3 regions of the Streptomyces sp. NPDC048504 genome follow, and region 1 is predicted to be linked to each of the others. Evidence: riboswitches for the same ligand, from Rfam matches in the RefSeq annotation. Region 1 holds a riboswitch; each other region holds the start of a gene.
What was found. A riboswitch is a leader RNA that binds a small molecule or an ion and turns the genes downstream of it on or off. The one in region 1 is predicted to bind cobalamin.
Positions count from the first base shown of each region.

Region 2: another riboswitch for cobalamin. It lies ahead of metE (5-methyltetrahydropteroyltriglutamate--homocysteine S-methyltransferase); the one in region 1 lies ahead of ACGFY9_RS23565 (prenyltransferase/squalene oxidase repeat-containing protein).
Region 3: another riboswitch for cobalamin. It lies ahead of ACGFY9_RS41600 (ribonucleoside-diphosphate reductase subunit alpha); the one in region 1 lies ahead of ACGFY9_RS23565 (prenyltransferase/squalene oxidase repeat-containing protein).

Region 1 covers NZ_JBICXA010000009.1:196,229-201,908, forward strand. The annotation lists gene ACGFY9_RS23555 (helix-turn-helix domain-containing protein) at 1-900, shown strand, start outside; partial or broken gene ACGFY9_RS23560 (phosphotransferase) at 791-1,471, opposite strand; cobalamin riboswitch at 1,531-1,664, shown strand; gene ACGFY9_RS23565 (prenyltransferase/squalene oxidase repeat-containing protein) at 1,754-2,998, shown strand; gene ACGFY9_RS23570 (SCO2322 family protein) at 2,995-3,597, shown strand; gene ACGFY9_RS23575 (CbiQ family ECF transporter T component) at 3,590-4,747, shown strand; gene ACGFY9_RS23580 (ABC transporter ATP-binding protein) at 4,744-5,680, shown strand, end outside.
Region 2 covers NZ_JBICXA010000011.1:340,278-345,957, forward strand. The annotation lists gene ACGFY9_RS27750 (methylmalonyl-CoA mutase family protein) at 1-38, shown strand, start outside; gene scpA (methylmalonyl-CoA mutase) at 38-2,224, shown strand; gene meaB (methylmalonyl Co-A mutase-associated GTPase MeaB) at 2,221-3,213, shown strand; cobalamin riboswitch at 3,276-3,500, shown strand; gene metE (5-methyltetrahydropteroyltriglutamate--homocysteine S-methyltransferase) at 3,638-5,680, shown strand, end outside.
Region 3 covers NZ_JBICXA010000022.1:16,923-22,602, reverse strand. The annotation lists gene ACGFY9_RS41600 (ribonucleoside-diphosphate reductase subunit alpha) at 1-923, opposite strand, end outside; cobalamin riboswitch at 1,099-1,253, opposite strand; gene ACGFY9_RS41595 (GNAT family N-acetyltransferase) at 1,276-1,782, opposite strand; gene mctP (monocarboxylate uptake permease MctP) at 1,903-3,513, opposite strand; gene ACGFY9_RS41585 (DUF3311 domain-containing protein) at 3,510-3,773, opposite strand; gene ACGFY9_RS41580 (YbdD/YjiX family protein) at 3,926-4,138, opposite strand; gene ACGFY9_RS41575 (carbon starvation CstA family protein) at 4,110-5,680, opposite strand, start outside.

The DNA of each region.
Region 1 (5,680 bases):
CGCGAACTCGTCACGCCCGAACAGGCCGGTATCCCGGTCTTCGGGGTCCGGCGGGTGCCGGGCCTGCGCCGCGAGGAGGTCGCGATGCTGGCCGGCATCAGCGCCGACTACTACCTGCGGCTGGAGCAGGGCCGCGACCGCAACCCCTCCGCGCAGGTCCTCGAAGCCATCGCCCGGGTGCTGCGGCTCGACGGCACCGCGACGGCCCACCTGCTGCGCCTCGGCGCCGACGGCCCCCGCAGACAGCGCATCCGCCCCCAGCGCCGCAGGGAGACGGTCCCGCCGAGCATCACCAAGCTGCTCACGACGCTCCCGCTCCCGGCCCTGGTCGAGGGCCGCTACTTCGACGTCCTCGCCGCCAACACCCTCGCGACCGCCCTGTCACCGCGCTTCACGGCGGGCGCCAACCGCCTGCGTTCCCTGTTCCTCGACCCCGCCGAGCAGGCACTCCACCCGCAGTGGGAGAACTCCAGCGGAGGTATCGTCGCCGCCTTCCGCGAGGCGGTCGGCACCGACACCGACGACCCCCGGTTCATCGAGCTGGTCGGCGAACTCTCCCTCGCCAGCCCCCTGTTCAGCCGACTCTGGGCCCGCCACGACGTACAGTCCTGCGAGGGCGCGGCCAAGTACCTCGACCACCCCCAGGTCGGCGCCCTCCACCTGAACCGCGAACGCCTGAGCATCGACGGCGCCCCGCGCCAGACCCTCGTCATCTACCACCCGGACCCGGACACCGACGCGGCCGACAAACTGGCCCTCCTGGCCTCCTCCACCGCTACGGCAGAAGCGCGACCGACCGCACCAACTCCTCGGCGACACCGAGGAGTTCGACCTCACGCGGAGTCATCGTCGGATTCACCGCCCGCCTCCGCCGCGCTTCCGCCAACCCTTCCCCCGTGAGCCCGGAAGGATCCGCGAGCAGCGAGACGAGCATCGCGCGCGCCGGTCCGGCGACCGGCTGATCGTCGTCCACGGCGACCTGGGCGAGGATGATCGCGGAGAGCCCCCAGTCGAGAGCCGGGTCACCGTCCTCCGCCGTGGCCCAGTCGATGACGCGCGGGCCGTCCGGAGTGAGCAGCACGTTCTCCGGGTGAAGGTCGAGGTGCAGCACCCGAGTTCCGGGCCGCCGACCGGGGATCGCGTGCAACTGCCGTAGCAGAGAGGCGAGTACGGTCCCGGCCTCCACCGCGTCGATCGCACCCGCGACGAACGCCTCCACCATGGTGGGCCCGGTCAGCCGCTCCATCACGAGATCGGTACGCGAGGTGCGCGAGGTGCCCGGGTCCTCCATGCGCACCCGGGGCACGGGATAGCCGTGGGCCCGCACATGTTCCATCACCGCGCCCTCGGCCGCCGCGTCCCCCCAGTCCTCGCGGTTGCGGCGCAGCACCCACGCCTCGTCGATCTCGTAGACGTCGGCGGTACGGCCGGAGCCGATCAGCTTCCCCGGCGCTTTCCCCGTGGCTGGCATGGCCAGAACCTACCGGGGACGGCGGACCGGGCAACCCCTGCCCACAGCGGGGGCTCAGGTTCCCCGTACAGTGGCCGGGTCGTCATCACACCCGTACGGGAGGAAGCCGGTGCAATTCCGGCGCTGACCCGCAACCGTGATCCGGTCCCCCAGGGGCCCGGTGAGCCGGACCGCCCCGTACGGCACGTGACCGGTTCACATGCACCGTCGAGGAATACGGAGCCGAGCCGCCCGGGGGTCCCCGCGCTGCCGTGCTCCCCGCAGAGAAGGCACCCGCCGATCATGAACGTCCGCCGCAGCGCCGCGGTCCTGGCCACCGTCGTCACCGTGATGGCGGCGGCCCCGGCCGTCGCCGCCGGTCCGTCGCCCTCGCCGTCCGCGGCGATACCCGCCGGGCTCTACGGCACCTCCGACCCGGCCTACGACGGCGTCTGGCGCCAGTCCCTCGCGCTGCTGGCGCAGGACGCGGTGGGCGTGGAGCCCGCCGACCAGGCGGTGACGTGGCTGGTCGGCCAGCAGTGCGCCGACGGCGCCTTCGCCGCGTTCCGGGCCGACCCCGCCAAGGCCTGCGACGCCAAGGTCATGGTCGACACGAACAGCACGGCCGCCGCCGTACAGGCCCTCGCGAACGACGGCCGCGGGGACTCCGCCGTCACCAAGGCCGTCACGTGGCTGAAGTCGATCCAGAACCCCGACGGCGGCTGGGGCTACTCCCCCGGCGGGGCCAGCGACGCGAACTCCACCTCCGTCGTCATCGGCGCCCTCGCGGACGCGGGCGTGACCGTGCCGAACCTCCAGAAGGACGGCAAGTCCCCGTACGACGCCCTGCGGAAGCTCGCGCTGCCCTGCGACGGCGGCGCGGACGCGGGCGCCTTCGCCTACCAGCCGGACAAGAAGGGCAGGCTCGCGGCCAACGCGGACGCGACCGCGGCGGCCGTGCTGGGCCTCTACGGCGAGTCGCTGACCGGCAGCCGACAGGACGACGCCGACGCACCCGCGACGTGCGAGAAGTCCGGCGACGATCCCTTCAGGGTGGCGGACAACGGCGCCGCGTGGCTCGCCCACGCCATGGCGAGGACCGGCCACCTCACCACCGCGCTCCCCGGCGCCAAGCCCCAGCCCGACTACGGCAACACGGCCGACGCGATCGTCGCCCTGTCCTCCCTCGGCCTGCACGACCAGGCCGCCAAGCCCCTGCGCTGGCTGGAGACCCACGCCAACTCCTGGGCCACGCAAGGCGGTCCGGCCGCCTACGCCCAACTCGTCTTCGTGGCGACCACCGCGAAGGGCGCCGACGTCCACGACTTCGGCGGCCAGAACCTCGTCACCCTGCTCAACGCGACGGGCCCGACCCCGAAGTCGATCGACGAGCCGCAGACAGCCGGCCCGAGCGACAACGCGGCCACCGACGACAACGACGGTTCCCTGAACGCCACTTGGACGATCGTCGGCGGCATCCTCCTCCTCGCCGCGATCATCGCCGCCGCCCTGATCACCCGCGGCCGAAAGCGCGGCCACCAACAGTGACCCGCCGCCTCGTCCTGTTCCTGCCGGCCCTGCTCCTCGTCCTCGGCACAACAACCCAGGCCCAGGCAGCCGGTTACCGCTACTGGTCCTTCTGGGACCGCACCGGCACCCACTGGACCTACGCCACGCAGGGCCCCTCCACCACCCGCCCGGACGACGGCACCATCCAGGGCTTCCGCTTCGCGGTGAGCGAGGACTCGGCGAACGCGAAGCAACCCCGCCTCACATCACCCGACTTCGCAGCGATCTGCGCCAACTCCCCCGCCACCCAAGGCAAGAAGCGCATCGCCCTGGTCATCGACTTCGGCACAGCCTCCGACGCCCCCGCCCTCCGCACGGCCTGCGCGAGAGTCACCCCCGACGCGACAACAGCAGAGGCCCTGGCCACGGTCGCCAAACCCCTGCGCTACAACACAGCCGCCCTACTGTGCGCAATAGCCGACTACCCGAAACAGGGCTGCGCCGACCAGGTAACCGACCAGAAGAAGACCCCAACACCCCACCACGGCCCATCAGTCGGCCTCCTGGCAGGAGCAACAGCAGTAGCCCTACTGGCCGCAGCAGCAGTATGGCGAAGCCGACGGCACCCCCATGACTAAAAACCCCGGGTCGCACAACCCCCTTCTTAAGGGGCGCGGGGAACTGCGCGACCAGCCCCCACGGCGCAGCAGCCAACAACGAACCCCCAACAACACCCTGCACCCAGGAGCCTGGTGGCTCTGGTCCCTGGCCCTGGCCACAGCCGCAACCCGCACCACCAACCCCCTCCTCCTAACCCTCCTGATCACAGTCACGGCATACGTAGTAGCAACCCACCGCACCACCGCCCCCTGGTCCCGCTCCTACACCGCCTTCGCCAAACTCGCCCTGTCCGTACTCCTCATCCGCCTCCTCTTCGCAACCATCCTCGGCTCCCCCATCCCCGGCACCCACCCCCTCTTCACCCTCCCCGAAGCCCCCCTCCCCCACTGGGCCCAGGGCATCCGCCTGGGCGGCCAAGTAACCGCCGAGGCAATGCTCTTCGCGTTCTACGACGGCCTGAGACTGGCCACACTCCTGATCTGCGTAGGCGCGGCGAACGCCCTGGCAAACCCCGCCCGCCTCCTCAAGTCCCTCCCCGGCGCCCTGTACGAAACCGGCGTAGCGGTGGTCGTGGCCCTCACCTTCGCCCCGAACCTCATCGCCGACGCCCAACGCCTACGCGCCGCCCGCCGCCTACGAGGCCGCCCCGACCGGGGTCTGCGCGGCCTGCTGCAGGTCGGACTCCCGGTCCTGGAGGGCGCGTTGGAACGCTCGGTCGCCCTGGCCGCGGCGATGGACGCGCGAGGCTACGGCCGTACCGCCGACGTCCCCGCCTCCCTACGCCGAACAACCGCCGCTCTCACCCTCGGCGGCCTGCTGGGCATCTGCGCCGGAACCTACGGACTGCTCACCGCCGAAGGAGCCGCCTACGGACTCCCGTTGCTGCTGGCCGGGGTCGTCGCCGCGCTCGCGGGCCTGCGCCTGGGCGGCCGCCGTACCCTCCGCACCCGGTACCGCCCGGACCCCTGGGACCTGCGAGCCTGGCTGGTCACGGCCTCCGGCGTGGCCGTCGCCGCGCTGCTCACCCTCGCCGCGACCCGCGACCCCGCCGCACTCAGCCCGGGCGTGGTCCCCCTCACCGCGCCTACCCTCCCCCTCTGGCCGGCCGCGGCCATCCTGCTCGGCCTGGCCCCCGCACTCATCCCCACCGGCAAGGAACTGTCGTGATCCGCTTCGAGGACGTCTCCGTGACCTACGACGGCGCGGCCCAACCCGCTGTCCAGCACGTCGACTTCGAGGTGCCGGAAGGCGAACTCGTGCTGCTCGTCGGCCCGTCGGGCGTCGGCAAGTCCACGGTGCTCGGCGCGGTGAGCGGACTGGTCCCGCACTTCACCGGCGGCACTCTGCGCGGCCGGGTGACGGTGGCGGGCCGCGACACCCGCACCCACGCGCCGCGCGAACTCGCCGATGTCGTGGGCACGGTGGGCCAGGACCCGCTGTCGCACTTCGTGACGGACACGGTCGAGGACGAACTCGCCTACGGCATGGAGTCGTTGGGCCTCGCCCCCGAGGTGATGCGCCGCAGGGTGGAGGAGACCGTGGACCTGCTGGGCCTCGCCGAGCTGCGCGACCGGCCGATCGCCACCCTCTCCGGCGGCCAGCGGCAACGCGTCGCGATCGGCTCGGTCCTCACCCCGCACCCCACGGTCCTGGTCCTCGACGAACCCACCTCGGCCCTCGATCCGGCGGCGGCGGAAGAGGTCCTCGCGGTCCTCCAACGCCTCGTCCATGACCTCGGCACGACCGTCCTGCTCGCCGAACACCGCCTGGAACGCGTCATCCAGTACGCCGACCAGGTCGCCCTCCTCCCGGCGCCGGGCGCGGCCCCGGTCCTCGGCACCCCGGCGGAGATCATGGCCGTATCGCCCGTGTTCCCACCGGTGGTCGGCCTCGGCCGGCTCACCGGGTGGACCCCGCTGCCGCTCACCGTGCGGGACGCGCGGCGCCGGGCGGGCGAGCTGCGAGAGCGCCTCACGGACCGCGAACCGACGCGCGGCACCCCCGCTCCCGCCCCCGTCACCAGGTCGCTCCTCAACTCCCGGCCGAGCAGCTCCCGTTGGCGCGCCCGGAAAGAAGCACGCAGGACCAGCACCCCAACTC
Region 2 (5,680 bases), on a different contig from region 1:
TACTCTCCGCCACCCTCGACCGCATGGGAGTGTCCTGATGGCAGCGATGGGGCGCATCCCCGACTTCTCCGGGATCGAGCTGGGAGCCCCGGCCACCGGGGTCGGCCCCGACGAGTGGCGTGACGCAGTCAAGAAGGCGGCGGGCGGCGACGACCTCCTCTGGGAGACCCCGGAGGGCATCGCCGTCAAACCCCTGTACACCGGGCAGGACTTGGAGGGCCTGGACTTCCTGGCCACCTACCCGGGCATCGCGCCGTATCTGCGCGGCCCGTACCCGACGATGTACGTCAACCAGCCGTGGACGATCCGCCAGTACGCGGGTTTCTCCACGGCCGAGGAGTCCAACGCCTTCTACCGCCGCAACCTGGCGGCCGGCCAGAAGGGCCTGTCGGTCGCCTTCGACCTGCCCACGCACCGGGGTTACGACAGCGACCACCCGCGCGTGACCGGTGACGTCGGCATGGCGGGCGTGGCGATCGACTCGATCTACGACATGCGCCAGCTCTTCGACGGCATCCCGCTGGACAAGATGACCGTGTCGATGACGATGAATGGCGCGGTACTGCCCGTACTGGCCCTCTACATCGTGGCGGCGGAGGAACAGGGCGTACCGCCCGAGAAGTTGGCCGGGACCATCCAGAACGACATCCTCAAAGAGTTCATGGTCCGCAACACCTACATCTATCCGCCGAAGCCGTCGATGCGGATCATCTCCGACATCTTCGCCTACACCTCGCAGCGGATGCCCCGCTACAACTCCATCTCCATCTCCGGCTACCACATCCAAGAGGCGGGCGCGACGGCCGACTTGGAGCTGGCGTACACCCTCGCGGACGGGGTGGAGTACATCCGGGCGGGCCGGGCCGCGGGGATGGACGTGGACGCGTTCGCACCCCGGCTGTCCTTCTTCTGGGCGATCGGCATGAACTTCTTCATGGAGATCGCGAAGATGCGCGCGGCCCGCCTCCTCTGGGCCAAGCTGGTCAAGCAGTTCGACCCGCAGAACGCCAAGTCCCTCTCCCTGCGCACCCATTCGCAGACCTCGGGCTGGTCGCTGACAGCGCAGGACGTCTTCAACAACGTCACGCGCACGTGCGTAGAGGCGATGGCGGCAACTCAGGGCCACACCCAGTCGCTCCACACCAACGCCCTGGACGAGGCCCTCGCGCTGCCCACCGACTTCTCGGCGCGCATCGCCCGCAACACACAGTTGTTGATCCAGCAGGAGTCCGGCACGACCCGGGTGATCGACCCGTGGGGCGGCAGCGCGTACGTCGAGAAGCTGACCTACGACCTCGCCCGCCGCGCCTGGCAGCACATCGAGGAGGTCGAGGCGGCGGGCGGTATGGCCAAGGCCATCGACGCGGGCATCCCCAAGCTGCGCATCGAGGAGGCCGCGGCCCGCACCCAGGCCCGCATCGACTCCGGCCGCCAGCCGGTCATCGGCGTCAACAAGTACCGCGTGGAGACCGACGAACAGATCGACGTCCTCAAGGTCGACAACTCCTCCGTCCGCACCCAACAGATCGAGAAGCTGCGGCGGTTGCGCGCCGAGCGCGACGAACAGGCCACCCAGGACGCGTTGCACGCGCTGACCCGGGCCGCCGAAAGCACGGGAAATCTCCTGGAGTTGGCGGTCAACGCGGCCCGCGCGAAGGCGACGGTCGGCGAGATCTCCGACGCGCTGGAGAAGGTGTACGGGCGGCACGCGAGCCAGATCCGTACGATCGCCGGTGTGTACCGCACCGAAGCCGGCGACTCCCCGTCCGTGGAACGCACCCGTGCCCTCGTGGCCGAGTTCGAGGAGTCCGAGGGCCGCCGCCCGCGCATCCTGGTCGCCAAGATGGGCCAGGACGGTCACGACCGCGGCCAGAAGGTGATCGCCACCGCCTTCGCCGACCTCGGCTTCGACGTCGACGTCGGCCCGCTGTTCCAGACCCCCGGCGAGGTGGCCCGCCAGGCCGTGGAGGCGGACGTACACATCGTCGGAGTGTCGTCCCTCGCCGCCGGACACCTCACCCTCGTACCGGCGTTGAAGGAGTCCCTCGCCGAGGAGGGCCGCGAGGACATCATGATCGTGGTGGGCGGGGTGATCCCACCGCAGGACGTACCCACCCTCCTGGAGATGGGCGCGGCGGCCGTGTTCCCGCCCGGGACGGTGATCCCGGACGCGGCCCACGACCTGGTGCGGCGACTGGCCGCCGACCTCGGGCACACCCTGTGATCGAGGTCGACACCTATGTGAAGGGCGTACTCGGCGGCAAGCGGGCCCTGGTGGCCCGCGCCATCACCCTCGTCGAGTCGACCAAGCCCCAACACCGGTTCATGGCCCAGGAGTTGCTGACCGAGCTCCTCCCGCACAGCGGCCAGGCCCGGCGCATCGGCATCAGCGGCGTACCGGGCGTAGGCAAGTCGACCTTCATCGACGCCTTCGGCACCCTCCTCACCTCCCTCGGCTTCCGGGTCGCGGTGCTGGCGGTCGACCCGTCCTCCACACGGACGGGCGGTTCGATCCTCGGCGACAAGACCCGCATGGAGCGCCTCTCCGTCGACCCGGCGGCCTTCGTCCGCCCCTCCCCCACCGCCGGCACCCTCGGCGGCGTCGCGAAGGCGACCCGCGAGTCCATCGTGGTGATGGAAGCGGCGGGGTACGACGTCGTCCTCGTCGAGACGGTAGGCGTAGGCCAGTCGGAGACGGCGGTAGCCAACATGGTCGACTCTTTCCTGCTGTTGACGTTGGCCCGTACCGGCGACCAGCTACAGGGCATCAAGAAGGGCGTCCTGGAACTGGCGGACGTCATCGCCGTCAACAAGGCGGACGGGCCGCATGAGCGGGATGCGAAGAGCGCGGCACGTGAACTGGCAGGCGCACTACGGCTGATGCACCCCGCTGACGCGGCCTGGACCCCGCCGGTACTGAGTTGCAGCGCGCGCGAGGGCACCGGCCTGGACACGGTCTGGGAGCGCCTCGAACAACACCGCTCCCTGCTGGAGTCCACCGGCCGCCTGGCTGCGAAGCGCAGCGAGCAGCAGGTGGATTGGACGTGGACGATGGTCCGCGATGAACTTCTGGGGAGGCTGCACTCCGATCCGGCGGTACGTGCGCTGGCTCCGGCCCTCGAACGCCAGGTACGCGAGGGCGAGTTGACAGCAACCTTGGCGGCAGAGGAAATCCTGCGAGCCTTCGAATCCCGGGGACCCCGACCTACCTAGGGGCGCGGGGAACTGCGCGACCAGCCCCCACCGGCCGAAAGCCAAAACTCGACGTACCCGCTACGCTGATCGACGCAGCTGGTTCGCCCCGTCACCCAGACGGACGCGTCGCAAGAGGGAACCCGGTGAAATTCCGGGACTGCCCCGCAGCGGTAAGCAGGAACGACCGCCGTCATACGCACTGGGCCCACACAGGACCTGGGAAGCGACGGCCAGTAGGTGACCTCCAGTTCAAACGGGGGCCGTGCCCGCAAGTCCGAAGACCTGCCACCTGCCCGCACGCGAAGCATTCGCGCGCGGAATCCCGGTGACCTCGTGGGCGGGTCGGCGTACACACGGGCGGTCACCATCCCCCGGTCTACGAACCTTCGCGCTCACGTCCCGACACCGGGATCCAGGGAGATATCTCGCGAAGGAGATTTCCGTGACACCGAAGTCCGCAGCCGCGGCAGCACGGGCAACCGTCTACGGCTACCCCCGCCAGGGCAGGGGCCGAGAACTCAAGAAGGCCATCGAGGGCTACTGGAAGGGCCGCGTCGACGCCGAAGCCCTCCGGACCACCGCCGCCGAACTGCGCCGCACGAACTGGCGGCAACTGGCGGACGCCGGCATCCACGAGGTACCGACCGGCGACTTCTCGTACTACGACCACGTCCTGGACACCAGCGTCATGGTCGGCGCGATCCCCGAACGCCACCGCGCCGCCGTCGAACTCGACGCGCTGGACGGCTACTTCGCGATGGCACGCGGCACCCAGGACGTGGCGCCGCTGGAGATGACGAAGTGGTTCGACACCAACTACCACTACCTCGTGCCCGAGTTGGGCCCGGACACCGTCTTCACCACCGACTCCGCCAAACAGGTGGCGGAGTTGAAGGAGGCCCTCGCCCTGGGCCTCACCGCCCGCCCGGTGCTCGTCGGCCCGGTCACCTACCTCCTGCTCGCCAAGCCCGCGCCCGGGGTGTCCGCGGACTTCGATCCGCTGACCCTCCTGGACCGGCTGCTGCCCGTGTACGCCGAGGTCCTCGCCGACCTGCGCGCGGCCGGCGCGGAGTGGGTACAACTCGACGAGCCCGCCCTGGTCCAGGACCGCACCCCGGCAGAACTGAGCGCCACCACCCGCGCGTACCGCGCCCTCGGCGCCCTCACCGACCGGCCGAAGCTGCTCGTCGCCTCCTACTTCGACCGGCTCGGCGACGCGCTGCCGGTCCTCGCGAAGGCGCCCGTGGAGGGCCTCGCACTCGACTTCACCGAGTCCGCCGCCGCCAACCTGGACGCCCTCGCCGCCGTGGGCGGACTGCCCGGCAAGCGGCTGATCGCGGGGGTCGTCAACGGCCGTAACGTCTGGGTCAACGACCTCACCAAGTCCCTTGCCACACTGGGCACGTTGCTCGGTCTTGCCGACCGGGTCGACGTGGCCGCCTCCTGCTCGCTGCTCCATGTGCCGCTCGACGCCGCCGCCGAGCGGGACATCGAGCCGCAGATCCTGCGCTGGCTCGCGTTCGCGCGGCAGAAGACCGGCGAGATCGTCACGCTTGCCAAGGGCCTGGCCCAGGGCACCGACACGATCGCCGCCGAACTCGCCGCCAACCGCGCCGACTTGGCCTCCCGCGCCGGTTCGGCGCTCACCAGGGACCCCGCCGTACGGGCCAGGGCCGCCGCGGTCACGGACGCCGACGCCCGCCGCTCCCAGCCGTACGACGAGCGGACCGCGGCGCAGCGCGCGCATCTCGGGCTGCCGCCGCTGCCGACGACCACGATCGGCTCCTTCCCGCAGACCTCCGAACTGCGCACCGCGCGGGCCGACTTGAGGGCGCGGCGGATCGACACTGCCGGTTACGAGGAGCGCATCAAGGCGGAGATCGGCGAGGTCATCTCCTTCCAGGAGAAGACCGGTCTCGACGTCCTCGTGCACGGCGAACCCGAACGCAACGACATGGTCCAGTACTTCGCCGAGCAGCTCACCGGCTACCTCGCCACGCGGTACGGCTGGGTCCAGTCGTACGGCACCCGTTACGTCCGCCCGCCGATCCTGGCCGGCGACATCTCCCGCCCCGAACCGATGACGGTCCGCTGGACGACGTACGCCCAGTCCCTCACTTCACGCCCGGTCAAGGGCATGCTCACCGGGCCGGTCACCATGCTCGCCTGGTCCTTCGTCCGCGACGACCAGCCGCCCGGCGACACCGCCCGGCAGGTCGCCCTCGCCCTGCGCGACGAGGTCAACGACCTTGAGGCGGCCGGGACTTCGGTCATCCAGGTCGACGAACCCGCGCTGCGCGAGACCCTGCCGCTGCGCGCGGCGGACCGGGAGGCGTATCTCGCCTGGGCCACGGAGGCGTTCCGGCTGACCACCGCCGGCGTCCGTCCGGAGACGCAGGTCCACACGCACATGTGCTACGCCGAGTTCGGCGACATCGTGCAGGCCATCGACGACCTCGACGCGGACGTCATCAGCCTGGAGGCG
Region 3 (5,680 bases), on a different contig from region 1:
AGGTACACCGCGGCCGCGCCCTTGCGCCGGCCGCCCTGGTTCACCGCGGCGACCGAGGCGTCCAGCGTCTTCAGGAACGGGACGATGCCGTTGGAGTGCCCGTTCGTCCCCCGGATCAGCGAACCCCGGCTGCGGATGCGGGAGTACGACAGTCCGATGCCGCCGGCGTGCTTCGAGAGGCGGGCGACCTGGTGGTAGCGGTCGTAGATGGAGTCCAGCTCGTCCAGCGGGGAGTCGAGGAGGTAGCAGGACGACATCTGGGGGTGCCGGGTGCCGGAGTTGAAGAGCGTGGGGGAGGACGGGAGGTAGTCCAGGCGGCTCATCAGGCGGTAGAGCGCGGCGACTTCGTCCAGGGCGCGGGCGCTGTCGTCCTCGGCGAGGCCGGCCCCGACCCGGAGCATGAAGTGCTGGGGGGTCTCGATGACCTTGCGGGTGATCGGGTGCCGCAGGAGGTAACGGCTGTACAGGGTGCGCAGGCCGAAGTAGCCGAAGCGGTCGTCGCCCTCCGTGTCGATCAGCGCGTCGAGGCGGGCCGCGTGAAGCGTCACGAACTCGGCGGTGCGGTCCGCGATGAGGCCCTCGCGGTGGCCTACGGCGACGGACTCGGTGAACGTCGTGACGCCCTGGGAGGCGGCCTCGGCGGCGATGCTGATCGTCAGCAGCCGGGCGGCCAGCCGGGAGTAGACCGGGTCCTCGGAGATGAGGCCGGCGGCCGCCTCCGTCGCCAGCTCGCGCAGTTCCGCCACGTCCGCGTGCGCGGACCGGCCGCGCAACGTGGCGGCGGCGACCCGGCCGGGGTCGGCGTCGGGGAGGTCGGCGGTCAGCTCGGTCAGGGTCCGCAGGATCGCGGTACCGGGGCCGTCGGCGTCCTGAACGGCCGTTCCGGGAACGGCGGTTCCGGGTCCGGTCGTGGTCGCCGCGATCGCCTCGTTCGCCTGGGTCGCTGATGCCGGCTCTGCTGGCGCGATGGTCACGGTGGGGCTCTCCCTCGCTCGGCACGGGGCCTCGCCGAGGGCAGGCGGCAGTACACGAGCGCACGGGGCGTCGCGTCCACCGGCCCACTCCACGAGGCCCGGACGTCATGCGCCCTGGCCGGGTGGCCGGACGCGCGCCGTCGGCAGGTCCTCGGACTGACCATGCGTGCATATGCACGTAAGTACACCGTTGCGGGACAGTTCCGGATTCGCACCGGATTCCCCTGCGGCGACAGCGAGCATGAGCATACATCTTGTGCCGGGTTGTCGTGGCACCACCAGATGTTGTGTCGCGGCGGTTTCAGAGTGTCAGCTTGTAGGTGAGCAGAGTGAGATCGTCCAGGTGTGGCACGGGATTCCAGTCCCGGTCGGGTGTGCGGACGAAACCCAGGCGTTCGTAGATGCGGTGGGCTGCGTGCATGGAGCTCTGGGTCGACAGGACGATGGTTGTGCAGGCTTCTGTGGTTCGGGCGCGGGTGATGCAGGCACGTACCAGGGCCTCGCCGGCGCCTCGGCCGCGGGCCTCGCGGGACACGGCGAGCATCCTTATCTCGGCCTCTCCGGGTTTCGCGATGTCGGCCATCGGGCCGCCGGACGGGACGAAGGTCACTCCGCCGAGGATGTGGTCGTCGTTCAGAGCGACGAGTACGTCGGCTGCGGCGGCTCGCTTTGCTACGGCTCTCAACTCGTCGAGGTAGCTGTCGCTCTCGCCGAAGTCCAGGAGGCCGTCCTGGAGGTAGGCCTGTGCTGTGATCTCGCCGAGGGTCTCGTATTCGGTGGGGTTCGCTCGGCGGATGAGGATGTCCATGTGGGCCAGTGTGTACGAACAGCGGGCCGCCGAGGGGGTGCTCTCGGTGGCCCGCTGCGGGTTCGTCGTGGCTGGTCGCGCAGTTCCCCGCGCCCCTTGGGTTGGGCCACTCACCCAGTGCTAATGAGTCGCCCCTGCTGTTGCCGGAGGCAGCTCCACCTGTACCCCCGGGTCGCCCGCGTCCGCCGTGTAGTCGCCGGGGCTGGTCTCGTCGATGCCCTCCGGGGCCTTGAACGCCTTCAGGGCGAAGGTGAGGACCACCGTCACGACGACGTTCAGCACGAACGCCGTCAGGCCGATGTAGCCGATCTCGCCGATGCCGGGGATCTCCTTGGACGAGCCGCCGAAGTGGTCCTGGGTCGGGGAGGCGACGCCGTACGCGGCGAGGGTGCCGTAGATCATGCCGGCCGCCCAGCCGGCGAGGAGGGCCCAGCGGTGGAACCAGCGGGTGAAGAGGCCGCCTACCAGGGCCGGGAAGGTCTGGAGGATCCAGATGCCGCCCAGGAGCTGGAAGTTGATGGCGACCGTCTTGTCCATCGTCAGGACGAAGGCCAGGGCGCCTACCTTCACCAGGAGCGAGACGATCTTGGAGACCTTGGTCTCCTGGGCCGGGGTCGCGTCGGGCTTGATGAAGTCCTTGTAGATGTTGCGGGTGAAGAGGTTCGCGGCCGCGATGGACATGATGGCTGCCGGGACGAGGGCGCCGATGCCGATCGCCGCGAAGGCCACGCCCGCGAACCAGTCCGGGAACATGTTCTCGAAGAGCTGGGGGATCGCCAACTGGCCGTTGGTGACCTTGACTCCGGCCGCGATCGCCATGAAGCCGAGCAGCGCGAGCAGGCCCAGCATCAGTGAATACAGCGGCAGGATCGTGGTGTTGCGGCGGATCACGTTGCGGCTCTTCGAGGAGAGGGTCGCGGTGATCGAGTGCGGGTACATGAACAGGGCCAGTGCCGAGCCCAACGCCAGTGTGGCGTACGTCCATTGGCCCGCCGGTGCGGGGACGAGTCCGCCCGTTCCCGCCGCCTTGAACTTGGCGCCCGCCGCGCTGAAGATGTCGTCGAAGCCGCCGAGCTTGATCGGGATGTAGATGATCGCCACCGCGATCACGATGTAGATCAGCCCGTCCTTCACGAACGCGATCAGCGCGGGGGCGCGGAGGCCGGAGGAGTAGGTGTACGCGGCCAGCACCGCGAACGCGATCAGCAGCGGCAGGTCCTTCACGAACCAGTTGGAGCTCGCGCTGCCGCCCACGCCCATGACGTCCAGCACGGCCTGGATGCCGACCAGTTGGAGCGCGATGTACGGCATCGTCGCGAGGATGCCGGTGACCGCCACCGCCAGCGACAGCCCCTTCGAGCCGAAGCGGCCGCGTACGAAGTCCGAGGTCGTCACGTATCCGTGCTTGTGCGACACCGACCAGAGGCGGGGCAGGAACGTGAAGATGAGGGGGTAGACGAGGATCGTGTACGGCACCGCGAAGAAGCCGGCCGCGCCCGCCGCGTAGACCGCCGCCGGGACCGCCACGAACGTATACGCCGTGTAGAGGTCGCCGCCGAGCAGGAACCAGGTGACCCAGGTGCCGAACGACCGTCCGCCCAGGCCCCATTCGTCGAGGCTCTGCTCGTTGTCGGCCCGGCGCCAGCGTGCGGCCAGGAAGCCGAGGGCCGTGACGGCCAGGAAGAAGAAGATGAAGACGCCGAGAGCGACGCCGTTCACGCCGTCGTTCACCGGTTACCTCCATGGCGGGTCCGCTGGTCGCGCTGCCACAGCTTGTAGGCGGTCATCGTCAGCGCGGTCGAGATCAGCACCCAGAGCATCTGGTACCAGTAGAAGAACGGGACGCCGATGAACGTGGGGTCGATCTTTGTGTAGGAGCCGACCCAGAGCAGCGCCACGAACGGCGCGATGAGGCAGACCGCGATGACGACGCGGGCCGGTGTCACCACCGGTGGGCCCGCTTCGGGCGGAACTTCGGGTACGTCTGACATGTCGCGGCTCCGTCACCTCAATGATCGCCTGTGTAATGCGCAGGCAATGTAGGTCACGGCGTCGCGCGTGCGGAAGACCCCGTCCGTATATCGGCATGTCGATTCTGTGAAGACGTGACATCGGTGTCAACGGAGGCCGGCAACGGCCGGCGTCAACAGCAGCGGAAGCCCTGCCGTGGATCGGCCTCCTGGCGGTCTGTCCGCGTGCGTTCGAAGTCGCGGCGGCTGGGGACCTCGGCGTCCGGGTGGTTCCGGCGTACGTGCGCGACATAGCGGTCGTACGCCGACTCATCCGTCAACTCCCGGACGTACCACCGCACTCCACCGACCAGCCGGCTAGCCGCCCGTCTGAGCGCCGACCGCATCCCGTGTCGCCTCCTCCTTCTCCTCCCGGGTCGGGATCAGCCCGGCCGGTGCCACGATGTTCGACTCGACGTACGGCGTCTCGCTCAGGGTGGAGAGCGCGGGGCGGCGGATATGGCGGACGCAGACCCGGAGGGCGTCCGCGATCACGACCACGACGAGCACCGCCAGAATGGCCGAAAGCACCCCGTCCACCGTGGAGTTGGTGACGACGGTGTGCATGTCGTCCATCGACTTGGCGGGCGGCAGGACCTTGCCCGCGTCGATCGCGTCCTGGAACACCGAGCGCTGCTTGAAGAAGCCCACCTTCGGGTCGCTGGAGAACACCTTCTGCCAGCTCGCGGTCAGGGTGACCGTGGCGTCCCAGGCGAGTGGAATCCCGGTGATCCAGGCCCACTTGAGGCGTCCGGACTTCACCAGGAGAGTGGTGCAGACGGCCAGGGCGACGGCCGCGAGGAGCTGGTTGGAGATGCCGAAGATCGGGAAGAGCTGGTTGATCCCGCCGAGGGGTTCGTGGACGCCGACCCAGAGGAAGTAACCCCAGAGGGCGCACACGATCGCGCTCGTCAGGGCCAGGCCAGGCCGCCAACTCACGTTCCTGAAAGGCCGGTAGACGTTCCCGAGCATGTCCTGGAGCATGAACCGGCCCACCCGCGTGCCCGCGTCCAGCGCGGTCAGGATGAACAGCGCCTCGAACATGATCGCGAAGTGGTACCAGAAGGCGCGCAGGCTCCCGCCGGTCACCTTGGAGAAGATCTCCGAGACGCCGACCGCGAGGGTGGGCGCACCGCCGGTGCGGGACAGCAGACTCGCTTCGTCGACGTTCTTCGCGGCCTGCGCGAGGTCGGCGGGGGAGATGTGATACCCCCAACTGCTCACCACCTGCGAGGCGTTCTGCACCGTCGTGCCGATCGCGCCCGCCGGGGCGTTCATCGCGAAGTAGAGACCCGGGTCGATGATGCTCGCGGCGACCAGGGCCATCACGGCGACGGACGACTCCATCAGCATGGCGCCGTAGCCGATCATGCGGATCTGGGTTTCCTTCTGGATCATCTTCGGGGTCGTGCCGCTGGAGATGAGCGAGTGGAAGCCGGACAGGGCGCCGCAGGCGATCGTGATGAAGACGAACGGGAAGAGCGAGCCGGCGAAGACCGGGCCGTTGCCGTGCTTGGCGAAGTCGGTGACGGCGGGCATCTTCAGGTCGGGCAGGGCGATCACGACCCCGATCGCCAGCAGGCCGATCGTGCCGATCTTCATGAAGGTGGAGAGGTAGTCGCGCGGGGCGAGCAGGGTCCACACGGGCAGGATCGAGGCGACGAAGCCGTAGACCACCAGCCAGATCACCAGCGTCGACGGTGCGAGGGTGAAGGTGCCGGCCCAGGACGACTCGGCGACCCAGCGGCCCGCGACCAGGGCGAGCAGCAGCAGGGCCACGCCGATGAGGGAGACCTCGGAGACCCTGCCTGGGCGAAGTACCCGTAGATAGAAGCCCATCAGCAGGGCGATCGGGATGGTCATGCCGATGGAGAAGGTGCCCCAGGGGG